Regions from separate parts of the Geobacillus sp. 47C-IIb genome, predicted to be linked through region 2. Evidence: predicted binding sites of a transcription regulator. Region 2 holds the regulator's gene; the other holds the start of a gene.
What was found. The regulator LexA, encoded in region 2, represses DNA repair genes until DNA is damaged. The targets are predictions, from matches to a motif close to CGAACATATGTTCG.
Positions count from the first base shown of each region.

Region 1 (6,217 bases), 1.1 Mb from region 2:
GAAGGAGTCATATTTGTAGCCAAACATCAAGAAAAGGGCTGGATCGCTTGGTATAAATACAAATAAGAGAAGGCAAAACGAAACGCCTTTGGCACACTAGGCGAATCACCGGCCTTGAACCGCATTGTGCATCATCAACAGGAAAAGGTGTCCCATCCATGGGACACCTGACGTCATGCCATGATTTTCTCTCATCGTTACGACGCCTTATGTTCCAATCTTAGCTTGTCGGCTACCATCGCGATAAATTCGGAATTCGTCGGCTTCGCTTTCGAGACGCTGACAGTGTAGCCGAACAGCGAGGAAATCGATTCGAGGTTGCCTCGGCTCCATGCAACTTCAATCGCATGACGGATGGCTCGCTCGACGCGGCTGGCGGTCGTGTTGTATTTTTTAGCGATATCAGGATACAGCACTTTAGTGATCGAACCGAGCAATTCGATGTCGTGATACACCATGGCGATCGCCTCGCGCAAATACAAATACCCTTTAATATGGGCAGGGACGCCGATTTCATGGATGATGCTCGTAATGCTCGCATCCAAGTTTTTCGGCTTATTGTCGCGCGCTTGATACGCCGGGGCTACTTTTTTAGCAGCCGGTGCGGTTTTTCCGTAAATTTGTCGGATATGATGAACTAAATTTTCCATATCAAACGGTTTTAAAATAAAATAGGAAGCGCCGAGTTCGACCGCTTTTTTCGTCACATCTTCCTGACCAAACGCCGTCAACATGATAACGTTCGGCTGGTGCTCAAAGCTAGTACGAACTTTCTCAAGCACGGCCAACCCGTCCAAATGTGGCATAATGATATCCAAAATCAAAATGTCCGGCTGCTTCTCTTCAAGCATATGCAAGCAGTCTTGGCCGTTATATGCTGTACCAATCACTTCCATGTCCGACTGATTCGAAATATATTCATCAAGCAACGTCACCAATTCACGGTTATCGTCGGCAATGCACACTTTAATGCTCAAACCAATCGTCCTCCCCCATTTTTTCTTGCTATGTAATATTCCGTTAACGTACATTCGACAACAGTGGCAAAAAATCCTTTTATTTTTCATCAATTAGCAAAAAATAAAAATTATAACAAAAAGCGAGCCTATTAGACAACATTCGCTTCCAAAAAATGCTTATTTGTCGAAAAATCTTTACACGTTTCATTTTAACGGATGTTTCACCAAATATCTATGCCAAATCAGCAAAAATTTTGCCGCCTTTTTTGAAAAAAATTTTGCAACGACCAAAAAAGCGAGCCGACTCGGTCAGCTCGCTTTTCTTTGTTTGCCATATAAATCGATTCCTGCTTCCTGCAACATCCATTCGATATGGACACCATAGCCCGATGTCGGATCGTTGACAAAAACATGCGTCACTGCACCAACGAGCTTTCCATCTTGAATAATTGGACTGCCGCTCATCCCTTGGACGATACCGCCCGTTTTCTTCAACAGCCGCGGGTCGGTGACGCGAATGACAAGCCCTTTTGTCGCCGGGAATTTTTGCGGAATGGTGTTAACAATTTCCACATCAAATTGTTCGACTTTGTCATTCTCCACCACCGTCAACATTTTCGCCGGCCCTTCTTTCACCTGACTCGCCAATGCGACCGGAATCGGATTCGTAATCGGGCCATCTGGCAACGATTTTGTCAGTTTGCCAAAAATGCCAAACGGACTGTTATTCGTAATGGTACCAATGACTTCCCCGCCATCGGAGAAGCGAGCTAATTTTTCCCCTGGATTGCCGCTCGTCCCCTTTTCAATAGACGTAACGGTCGAGCTCATAATTTGTCCGTCTTGGACAACAATCGGTTTTTTCGTATCCATATCGGAAATGACATGGCCGAGTGCGCCATATTTTTTCGATTTCGGGTCATAAAATGTCATCGTCCCGATGCCAGCGGCAGAATCGCGGATGTATAAACCGATGCGGTACACGTCGTCATGCTTATCTTTCAGTGGAACGAGCTTCGTTGTCATGGAATGCTGGTCGCGCAGAATTTGCAGATGAAGCGGTTTTCCTGTTTTGCCAGCTTCCTCAATGAAAGGGGAGAGGTCACTCATGTTTTCAATTTTTTTACCATTAATGCCGGTAATGATATCGCCAACTTGAATACCAGCCGCTTCCCCCGGCGATTTTTTTCCGTTTTCGGTTTCCACGAGATGGTAACCAACGACAAGAACACCGACCGTATTGAGTTTCACACCGATCGATTGCCCGCCGGGAACGACTTTCAGCGTTGGCAACACGTTGACATCCACTTGCTTAACCGGCATCCCTGCAACTTGCAAAACCATTGTTTCCTGTCCGCTTTGTTTCGCTTTTACAGACAACGAACCGTTTTTTCGCTCAACTTCGAGCGTTTCGGGAGCGTTTCGGTCATTGGCGGTTGCTTGCACCGGAAGAGAGGCGGCTTCAAACTTGACCGCGTCTCCTTCAAACAGCACAAGCTGTTTCGGAATTTGCCAATATTCTTTCATTGGCTTGGAAAAACCGATGACCATCAATATCCCAAGGAGAAGCACTCCTATCATTTTTCGCGCCGTTTCTCTATTCAATGTCGTTCACTCTCCTCGCTCCCGCCTACACCATACAAAAACGGTTACAGTTTTAATTTTGCCTGAACAGGGGAAAATATAATCGCGGCACGAATAAAAAAAGCTGCCTAGGATGGATAGCATTACATCCCAGCAGCACATCAAACGCCTGCCGTCAAATCAGACGGCTTGGTGAGGGAAAGACTCAGCACAAATCAAGCAACCGTACACGGTCTGGAAGTAAATGTTATTGTTTCATTTTGGCCGCCAGTTCTAACAGTTCTTTGGCATGCTGTTTTGTCAACTCCGTCATTTCGACGCCGGAAATCATTCGCCCGATTTCTTTCACCTTCTCCTCCTCATCCAACTTTTTCACCACTGTTTTCGTCCGCGTTCCGTCCGTTTCTTTGGCGATGAATAAATGCGTGTCCGCCATGGCAGCCACTTGCGGCAGGTGAGAAATGCAAAGCACTTGTGAACCGCTGGCAATGCGGTAAATTTTTTCGGCGATCGCTTGGGCAACACGACCGCTGACGCCTGTATCCACCTCGTCGAAAATAATCGACGTCACCCCTTGATGTTTGGAAAAAATCGTTTTCAACGCTAACATAATCCGTGACAATTCACCGCCCGAAGCAACTTTAGCGAGCGGTTTCAACGGCTCGCCGACGTTCGTCGAAATGTAAAACTCAACGACGTCGATGCCATCTTCGTGAAACTTAACCGGCACGCCATCAACCAATGGAGCATCGAGTGGTCCTTCACGTTTCGCAAAGATGATGTCAAACTGCGTCTTCTCCATGTACAAATCTTTTAACTCTTGGTGAATGCGTTCAATCAGCTCCCGGGCGTAAGTGCGGCGAACGTTGGTCACGTTTTCCGCCTCCATCAGCAAATCGCTTGTCACTGCTGCAAGCTGTCGCTCAAGTTCATGCACATGGGTCTCACGGTTTTCAATCGTCTCGATTTCCTCAGCAATCGCCTCAGCATATTGCAAAATATCAGCGATCGTTGCGCCGTATTTTCGTTTTAACTGCTGGATTTCAGCGAGGCGGCTTTCGATGGCGTCAAGCCGCGCCGGGTCATACTCAAGCTCCTCGAGCTGGTCGCGCAGCTTGTACATCACTTCTTCAAGCAAGTAGTAGCTGTTGGCAACTGTTTCGTACGCCTCCTTCAGCGCAGCATCCATCGCGGCGACATCATCGAGGTGGCCCATCGCTTCCCCGATCGAATCAAGGCCGCGTCCTTCACCGGAGAGCGCTTCATAGCTTTTTTGGATGGCACTGTATATCTTTTGAAAGTTGACAATGCGCACTTTTTCTTCCATCAGCCGTTCGTCTTCTCCGAGCTCGAGTGTGGCCTGTTCGATTTCGCGCAGCTGAAATGTCAATAAATCAAGTCGATGCGCCATTTGCTGTTCATTTTCACTCAGCTTTTTTAATTTTTTCACCAACGCTTCATGCTGTTCATAGACAGCGCGGTAGCGTGCGAGCGCCTCCGCCATCTCCGCACCGCCGAATTCATCAAGAAGCGGTAAATGACGCGATGGATCCATCAGCTCTTGATGTTCATGCTGACCGTGAATATCGACAAGCGTCGCTCCAACTTCCCGCAATATGGCGGTTGTCACCAGCTTGCCGTTAATGCGGCAGACGCTTTTGCCGTTAGCCAAAATGTCGCGGCGCAAAACGACCATTCCTTCGCTCACATCGATGCCGACCTCAGCGCACTTTTGGCAACATGGGTGGCGGTCATCATCAAGCAAAAACAGCCCTTCGATTTCTGCCTTTTCCGCGCCGAAACGGACAAATTCGGCGGAACCGCGCCCGCCGATCAATAGATGAATCGCATCAATGATGATCGATTTACCAGCCCCTGTTTCGCCGGTTAACACTGTCAGTCCTTTGTCAAAGGACAAAGATAGCGATTCAATGATCGCGAAATTTTTAATCGACAGCTCGGCGAGCATCCCATCACCCCTTGAACGTTCGAATGGCGCGTATGTTGTCCATCTTCATTCTTGTTATCGAACATGTGTTCACGTTCATAATTGAGGACCGTTCCCGTTTTCCTTCTCCCTAGCACGGGGGGAACGTCGGGCCGGTCCTCGGTCAGAGCATTGACAGCAGCTGGTTGGACACTTTTTTTGCATCTTTCGGCGTCCGGCAAATAATGAGGCACGTATCGTCACCGCAAATCGTGCCGACGATTTCACCCCAATCCAAATTGTCGAGCAAGACACCGATGGCGTGAGCGTTGCCCGGCAACGTCCGCAGCACGAGCAAGTTGCCGGTTCCATCTAGCTTAATGAACACGTCGACAAGCGCCCGTTTCAGCTTCTGCAACGGATTGAAGCGCTGATCGGACGGAAGGCTGTATTTATAGCGGCCGTTAGCCATCGGCACTTTGACGAGCTGCATCTCTTTAATATCGCGCGATACGGTCGCTTGAGTAACGTTAAAGCCCGCTTCTTTCAGCCGGTCGACGAGCTCGTCTTGCGTTTCGATGTCGCTGTTCATAATAATTTCGCGAATTTTTATATGCCGTTGCCCTTTGTTCAAATCGAGCCACCTCCTTATGTTCAAAGATGCAGGTTTTCTGCCCGTTCCGCCCTGCAGGGGCCCACCTTTTTCACAGAAGACGCTTATTTAGCATCTGATTCTCGTTGTCCGGTCCGCAAGCGATCGTGCGCCTCGTTCACGATATGGGCGATCGGCGCCGAAAGACGATTTTCGCCTTTCTCTCCCCCAGAATAGACAACATGAAGCAAAAACTCAATGTTGCCGTCGCCGCCGGTGATCGGCGAATAAGACAAATGGAGGATATCGAACCCTTCGGCACAGGCAAATTGAACGATCGACTCAAGCACTTCCCGATGGACATCCGGATCGCGGACGATCCCTTTTTTGCCGACGTTTTCCTTGCCGGCTTCAAACTGCGGCTTGACGAGGGCGATCACATCACCGCCCGGCACAATAACCGTCTTAACGACAGGCAAAATGAGTCGAAGCGAAATGAATGATACGTCAATAACCGCTACTTCCGGCATCCCTTTTGTAAACAAATCCGGCGTCACGTAACGGAAGTTCGTTCGCTCCATGACAACGACACGCTCGTCCTGACGAAGCTTCCACGCGAGCTGGTTATAGCCGACGTCAACGGCGTACGATAACTTCGCCCCGTGTTGTAAAGCACAATCAGTAAATCCGCCAGTCGACGCGCCGATATCGAGCACAATTTTATTTTCAACGCTGATCTGAAACTCACGCAACGCTTTTTCCAATTTTAAGCCGCCGCGGCTGACGTATGGAAGCGGATTGCCTTTCACCTCAAGCGGGATGTCAGCCGGCACTTTTTCTCCGGGTTTCTCGAGCCGGATGTCGTTTGAATAGACAAGCCCGGCCATGATGGCCCGCTTCGCCTTTTCCCGCGTTTCTACCAACCCGCGTTCAACAAGCAACACATCGAGCCGTTCTTTCTTTCCTTTCATCTTTCTCAAGCCCTTTTCTGTTTTCTTGGCATAATCGTTTTGATGCGATCAGCGACATGGGCTGCCGTCAGCCCGATTTCGTCCAGCAGCTCGCTGACACTTCCATGCTCGATAAAGCGATCAGGAATGCCCATCCGTTCAATGACCGCCTGGTGGTAGCCATGGTCATGGGCAAATTCAAGCA
Region 1 covers NZ_CP061473.1:755,134-761,350, forward strand. Annotated here, with positions in the region: gene IC804_RS03785 (hypothetical protein) at 1-66, shown strand, start outside; gene spo0A (sporulation transcription factor Spo0A) at 198-977, opposite strand; gene spoIVB (SpoIVB peptidase) at 1,269-2,564, opposite strand; gene recN (DNA repair protein RecN) at 2,791-4,512, opposite strand; gene ahrC (transcriptional regulator AhrC/ArgR) at 4,655-5,104, opposite strand; gene IC804_RS03810 (TlyA family RNA methyltransferase) at 5,188-6,033, opposite strand; gene dxs (1-deoxy-D-xylulose-5-phosphate synthase) at 6,039-6,217, opposite strand, start outside.
Region 1: a site for LexA is predicted at 4,571-4,584, ahead of recN (DNA repair protein RecN). Genes of this name have one in related genera too.

Region 2 (6,217 bases):
CGCGGGCGATATCGGGAGCGTCGGCAAAAAAACCGCGCATTTCAAGTAGCGCTTGTCGGTTATACAAACGCTGGCAAATCGACGCTCTTTAACCGGTTGACCGCTGCCGACTCGTTGGAAGAAAACTTGCTGTTTGCCACGCTCGATCCGCTGACGCGCAAGTGCATTTTGCCGTGCGGGTATACGGTGCTTCTCACCGATACGGTCGGATTTATTCAAGATTTGCCGACGACGCTTGTCGCCGCGTTTCGCTCAACGCTTGAAGAAGTGAAAGAAGCGGATTTACTGCTTCATGTCGTCGACTCGTCGCATCCGGATTACGCCGAACATGAGCGTACCGTATTGCAGCTTTTGGCGGAACTAGGAGCTTCTTCGATTCCGACCGTCACCGTTTACAATAAAAGCGACCGGCAAGCGCCACAATTTCTCCCGACAACAACTGATGCAATCGTGATGAGCGCACTCTCGGCCACCGATGTTGACCGGCTCCGCCGCTTTATCGAAGAAGCGGTGAAACAGCAAATGAGTCGTTACGACGTATCAATTCCGAGCGGAAAAGGAAAATTGCTTGCTCAGTTAAAAACGGACACAATTTTGCAGGAATGGCATTATAATGAACAAGGGGGCACGTACGAGTGCCAAGGGTACGTGCTGCCGACGCACCCGCTATATGGGGAGCTTCAATTATTTCAACGATAGAAAGGGTTTATCTATGTTTTGGACACAGTGGAGATACGGAGAAACAATCGCTGCTCTCATCGAGGAAGTTGAAGCACAAATTGCGCCGATCCACCGCTCCATCGATGAACGTGTCGAGGCGAACCAATATCGCGTGCTCGACAGTTTTCGCCGCCATCAAGTGAGCGACGGCCATTTCATCCCGACGACTGGCTACGGTTATGACGATACAGGGCGCGATACGCTTGATCGCATTTACGCGGATGTATTTGGCGCAGAAGCGGGCCTTGTCCGTCCGCAAATCATTTCTGGCACGCACGCGATCGCCATCGCGCTGTTTGGCGTGCTGCGCCCGGGCGATGAACTGCTTTACATCACCGGGGCTCCGTACGACACGCTTGAAGAGATCGTCGGCGTTCGCGGCAGCGGCGTCGGCTCACTGAAAGAGTTTGGGATTCGTTATCGGAGCGTACCGCTTACGGCGGACGGAGCGGTTGATTTTCCAGCGGTGCGTGAAGCGATGAACGAACGGACGAAAATGATTGGCATTCAGCGCTCGCGCGGCTACGCGACACGTCCATCGTTTACGGTCGACGAAATCGCCGAGATGATCGCTTTTGTCAAGGCAATCAAGCCAGATGTCGTCGTGTTTGTCGACAACTGCTATGGCGAGTTTGTCGAGGAGAAAGAGCCATGCCATGTCGGCGCTGATCTCATGGCCGGCTCGCTCATTAAAAACCCAGGAGGGGGACTGGCAAAAACGGGTGGCTATCTTGTCGGAAAGCGGAAGTATGTCGAAGCGTGCGCCTATCGGATGACTTCACCGGGCATCGGCGCCGAAGTCGGCCCGTCGCTGTACAGCCTGCCTGATATGTACCAAGGATTTTTCCTGGCTCCACATGTTGTCGGACAGGCGCTCAAAGGAGCGGTGTTCACCGCCGCAATGCTTGAGCGGGTGGGACTCGAGACATCGCCGGCATGGGACGCCAAGCGCACCGATCTTGTACAGTCAGTTCGTTTTGACGATCCAGAGCAAATGGTTGCTTTTTGTCAAGCCATCCAAGCTTCTTCCCCGGTGAACGCCCATTTTACTCCATACCCGAGCGAGATGCCCGGCTATGAGGACAAAGTCATCATGGCCGCTGGTACGTTCGTGCAAGGAGCGAGCATTGAGTTGACGGCAGACGGGCCACTGCGCCCGCCATATGTCGCATACGTTCAAGGCGGTCTTACGTATTCACACGTGAAAATCGCTGTTTGTTCGGCGGTTCACCGCTTGCTTGAACAGCAGTTGATTTGTTTGTGAGAAAATGTAACATCTCATTGACTCATTTCTTAACATTATGGTAAAATAAAGGTATCAAAAGCGAGGAGGAATTGGCATGAGCAGCCACATTCGTCGTTCCATGCCATTGTTTCCGATTGGGATCGTGATGCAGCTGACGGACTTATCAGCGCGCCAAATCCGCTATTATGAAGAGCACGGCCTCGTTATGCCAGCGCGCACCGAGGGCAACCGGCGGCTGTTTTCGCTCAATGATATCGACCGTTTGCTTGAAATTAAAGATTTAATTGACCAAGGTGTCAACCTTGCCGGCATTAAGCGAATTTTTGCCGCTCAGCAAGAGGGGCACCATGAACCGTCAGAAAAAGTTGGAAAAACAGAAAAACCGAAGCTGTCGGACGAGGAGTTGCGCGAAATGTTGCGGACGGAGTTGCTGCAGGCCGGACGGTTTCAGCGCGCATCGCTTCGCCAAGGAGATCTCGCTCGCTTCTTTCATTAATGATGGAAAATGATTTCGGAGCCGGGGAGGAGTTTAGATATGGCAAAATATACGCGCGAAGACATTATGCGCATCGTCAAAGAAGAAAACGTCAAGTACATTCGCCTGCAATTCACCGATATTTTGGGTACGATCAAAAACGTCGAAATTCCGATCAGTCAGCTTGAGAAGGCGCTTAACAATAAAATGATGTTTGACGGATCATCGATCGAGGGATTTGTCCGCATCGAAGAATCGGACATGTATTTATACCCTGATTTAGATACATTTGTCATCTTTCCGTGGACCGCGGAAAAAGGGAAAGTCGCCCGCTTTATTTGTGACATTTACAATGCGGATGGCACACCGTTTGAAGGCTGCCCGCGCTACAATTTAAAACGCGTGCTGAAGGAAATGGAAGCGCTCGGCTTTACGGCGTTCAACTTAGGGGCGGAGCCGGAATTTTTCCTCTTTAAGCTCGATGAAAATGGGCGTCCGACGATGGAATTGAATGACCGCGGCGGCTATTTCGATTTGGCGCCGACCGACTTGGGAGAAAACTGCCGGCGCGACATCGTGCTTGAGCTTGAGGAAATGGGGTTTGAAATTGAAGCATCGCACCACGAAGTCGCCCCGGGGCAGCACGAGATCGATTTTAAATATGCCCATGCTATTAAAGCATGTGATGACATTCAAACGTTTAAGCTCGTTGTCAAGACGATCGCTCGCAAACATGGGCTGCACGCGACGTTTATGCCGAAGCCGATTTTCGGCATTAACGGTTCGGGAATGCACTGCAACTTATCGTTGTTCCGCAATAACGAAAACGCCTTTTTTGATCCGAACAGCGATTTGCAGTTGAGCGATACGGCGCGGCAGTTTATCGCCGGTGTGCTGAAACATGCGCCAAACTTTACGGCGGTGACGAACCCAACGGTCAACTCGTATAAGCGGCTTGTTCCAGGCTATGAGGCTCCATGTTATGTTGCTTGGTCGGCGCACAACCGCAGCCCGCTCATCCGTATTCCGTCTTCGCGCGGCATGAGCACCCGCATTGAAGTGCGCAGTGTCGACCCGGCGGCGAACCCGTACTTGGCGATGGCCGTGCTGTTGGCGGCTGGGCTTGACGGTATTCGCAACAAGCTCACTCCTCCGGCGCCGGTTGACCGAAATATTTACGTCATGACAAAAGAAGAACGGCTTGAAGAAGGGATTGTCGATTTGCCGGCGACGCTGATCGAAGCGCTCGACAATTTAAAATCGGATGAGGTGATCATCCAAGCGCTTGGCAAACATTTATTCGAGCATTTCGTCGAAGCGAAAGAAATCGAGTGGGATATGTATCGGACAACGGTCCATCAATGGGAATTGGACCAATATATGGAGCTGTACTAATCATAAAAGCTGCCCCGACAAACGGGGCAGCTTTTGTTATGGAGCACGGCGCTGAACGGACTTTTAGTTGATCAGACGATAGACGCCAATCACTTTACCGAGAATCGTGCAGTCACGGACGATGATCGGTTCGAGATGGACGTTTTCCGGCTGCAGGCGGATATGGTCTTTTTCTTTGAAAAATCGTTTCACCGTTGCTTCGTTTTCCTCCGTCATGGCAACGACGATGTCACCGTTGTTAGCGGACGACTGCTGGCGGACGATCACGTAGTCGCCGTCCAAAATGCCGGCCTCGATCATGCTGTCGCCCATCACTTCAAGCATAAACAGCTGTTCTTCGCCGGCAGCAAGCCGTTTCGGCAGCGGGAAATAGTCCTCAATATTTTCAACGGCGGTGATCGGCTGGCCGGCTGTCACCTTGCCGATCATCGGCACGGAAATGACCTCCTCTTTTTCCCTTTCTTTTGTCAGATCGCTGTCCAAAATTTCAATGGCGCGCGGCTTCGTTGGGTCGCGACGGATGTACCCTTTGCTTTCTAGACGCGCAAGGTGGCCGTGGACGGTTGAACTCGATGCCAAACCGACTGCTTCCCCGATTTCCCTTACCGACGGAGGATAGCCTTTCGTTTTCACTTCTTGCTTGATAAACTCTAAAATTTGTTGCTGCCGTTTGGACAGTTTCGTCATCCTTTTTCACACCCTCTTGCCACATCATTTGTTTTCATTATAGCACGGGCGAAATGGAAAAACAAACATAAGTTCGAGTTTTTATTGACGAGAACAAACGTTCTTGATTATAATGAAAGAAAAGGCGAACACACATTCTAGAAAAAGGGTGGGGGAAATGAAGAAAACGTTGCTGCATTACCTCATTTTTTCGTGTTTGCTCGCACTCGTCTTGGTAGGATTCGTCTACGCCAGCAGCCCGATTGACAAAAAACAATACATGACGGTAACGGTCGCCTCCGGCGATACGCTTTGGGGGCTCGCGAAGCAATACGAGCCGGCGCACGGCTTGTCGCCGGACGAATTTATTCGTTGGGTGGTCGATGTCAATCGTTTGCCGAGCTCGCGCCTCACCGCCGGTGAACAAATCGTCATCCCTGTGTTAAAATCAAAGCAGGACGGCTCATTGGCCGTCAAGCGGTGATAGAAAGAAGGGATGGTCATGAAGGCGGTCATTTACTGCCGTGTCAGCACGGATAAAACGGAGCAGGAAACATCGCTTGCACGGCAGCGCACCGAACTGGAGAAGCTGGCGAAAGAGTGCGGCTTTGACGTCATCAAAGTGATCGCCGAGCAGGCGAGCGGCTACGAAGCCGACCGTGACGGAGTACTCGAGCTGCTTGCGCTTTGTGAAGAAGAGGAGGTCGACGCCTTACTCATTCAAGATGAAACACGACTCGGGCGTGGCCATGCGCGCATGGCAGTGTTGCACTGCTTGAAAAAAAGAGGGGTGAAAATATACAGCGCCAGCCACCATGGAGAGATGCCGCTGTCAGAGGCTGATGAGATGGTGCTGTCGATTATTGCCATCGTCGAGGAGTATCAACGGAAAATACATAATGCGAAGATTAAGCGCGGGATGCAGCGGGCCATTGCCCGTGGTTACCGGCCGGAGCGGAACTTAACGCGCCGTGGGGAAAACGCTGGGCGCGATCGGATTGAGCTGCCAGTCGAAGAGATCGTTCGCCTGCGCGAGCGCGGCTTGACGTTTGCGGACATCGCTGCGACGCTCCGGAGCTTTGGTTACGAGGCGTCCAAAGCGACCGTCCATCGCCGCTATCAAGAGTATATGGATGAACAGCAAGGGCGGCATTGACTGCGTGTTGTCCTTGGCTCTGAAGGTGCGGATCGGCAAAGAAAGAAGGTCAAGATGTCATCGTTGCCATCTCCCCGTGTCATCGGATAAGATAAAACAGAACGATAATATGGTAGATAGGAGAAGATGCTCAATGCTTGCCAAACATAAATTGGCCCGCATCAATGAGCTGGCCAAAAAGGCAAAAACGGTCGGCTTGTCGCCGGAAGAAGTGATGGAGCAGGCAAAGCTGCGCCGCGAATACATTCAGGCGTTTCGCAAAGCGATGACCGATATGCTTCACACGGTGAAGGTCATCGACCCGAACGGCAATGACGTGACGCCTAAAAAATTAAAGGAAAGCCAGCGCCATCGCCTCCATTAACCGGCAGTTAAGAAAGGCGAAGGCTCCTTGTTTTTTGACAGCGAAAATAACGTTGTACAAAGAAGTCAATTTTCTATATGATAGTAAATGACACCATATTGACGAAGGGGAGGAAAATGATGGCGCATTCGATTGAACAACTAGCGATTACGACGATTCGAACGCTGTCGATTGACGCGATCGAAAAGGCGAAAT
Region 2 covers NZ_CP061473.1:3,253,579-3,259,795, forward strand. Annotated here, with positions in the region: gene hflX (GTPase HflX) at 1-699, shown strand, start outside; gene IC804_RS16440 (methionine gamma-lyase family protein) at 713-1,984, shown strand; gene IC804_RS16445 (MerR family transcriptional regulator) at 2,061-2,462, shown strand; gene glnA (type I glutamate--ammonia ligase) at 2,502-3,836, shown strand; gene lexA (transcriptional repressor LexA) at 3,900-4,523, opposite strand; gene yneA (cell division suppressor protein YneA) at 4,681-4,986, shown strand; gene IC804_RS16465 (YneB family resolvase-like protein) at 5,005-5,658, shown strand; gene IC804_RS16470 (DUF896 domain-containing protein) at 5,792-6,022, shown strand; gene tkt (transketolase) at 6,142-6,217, shown strand, end outside.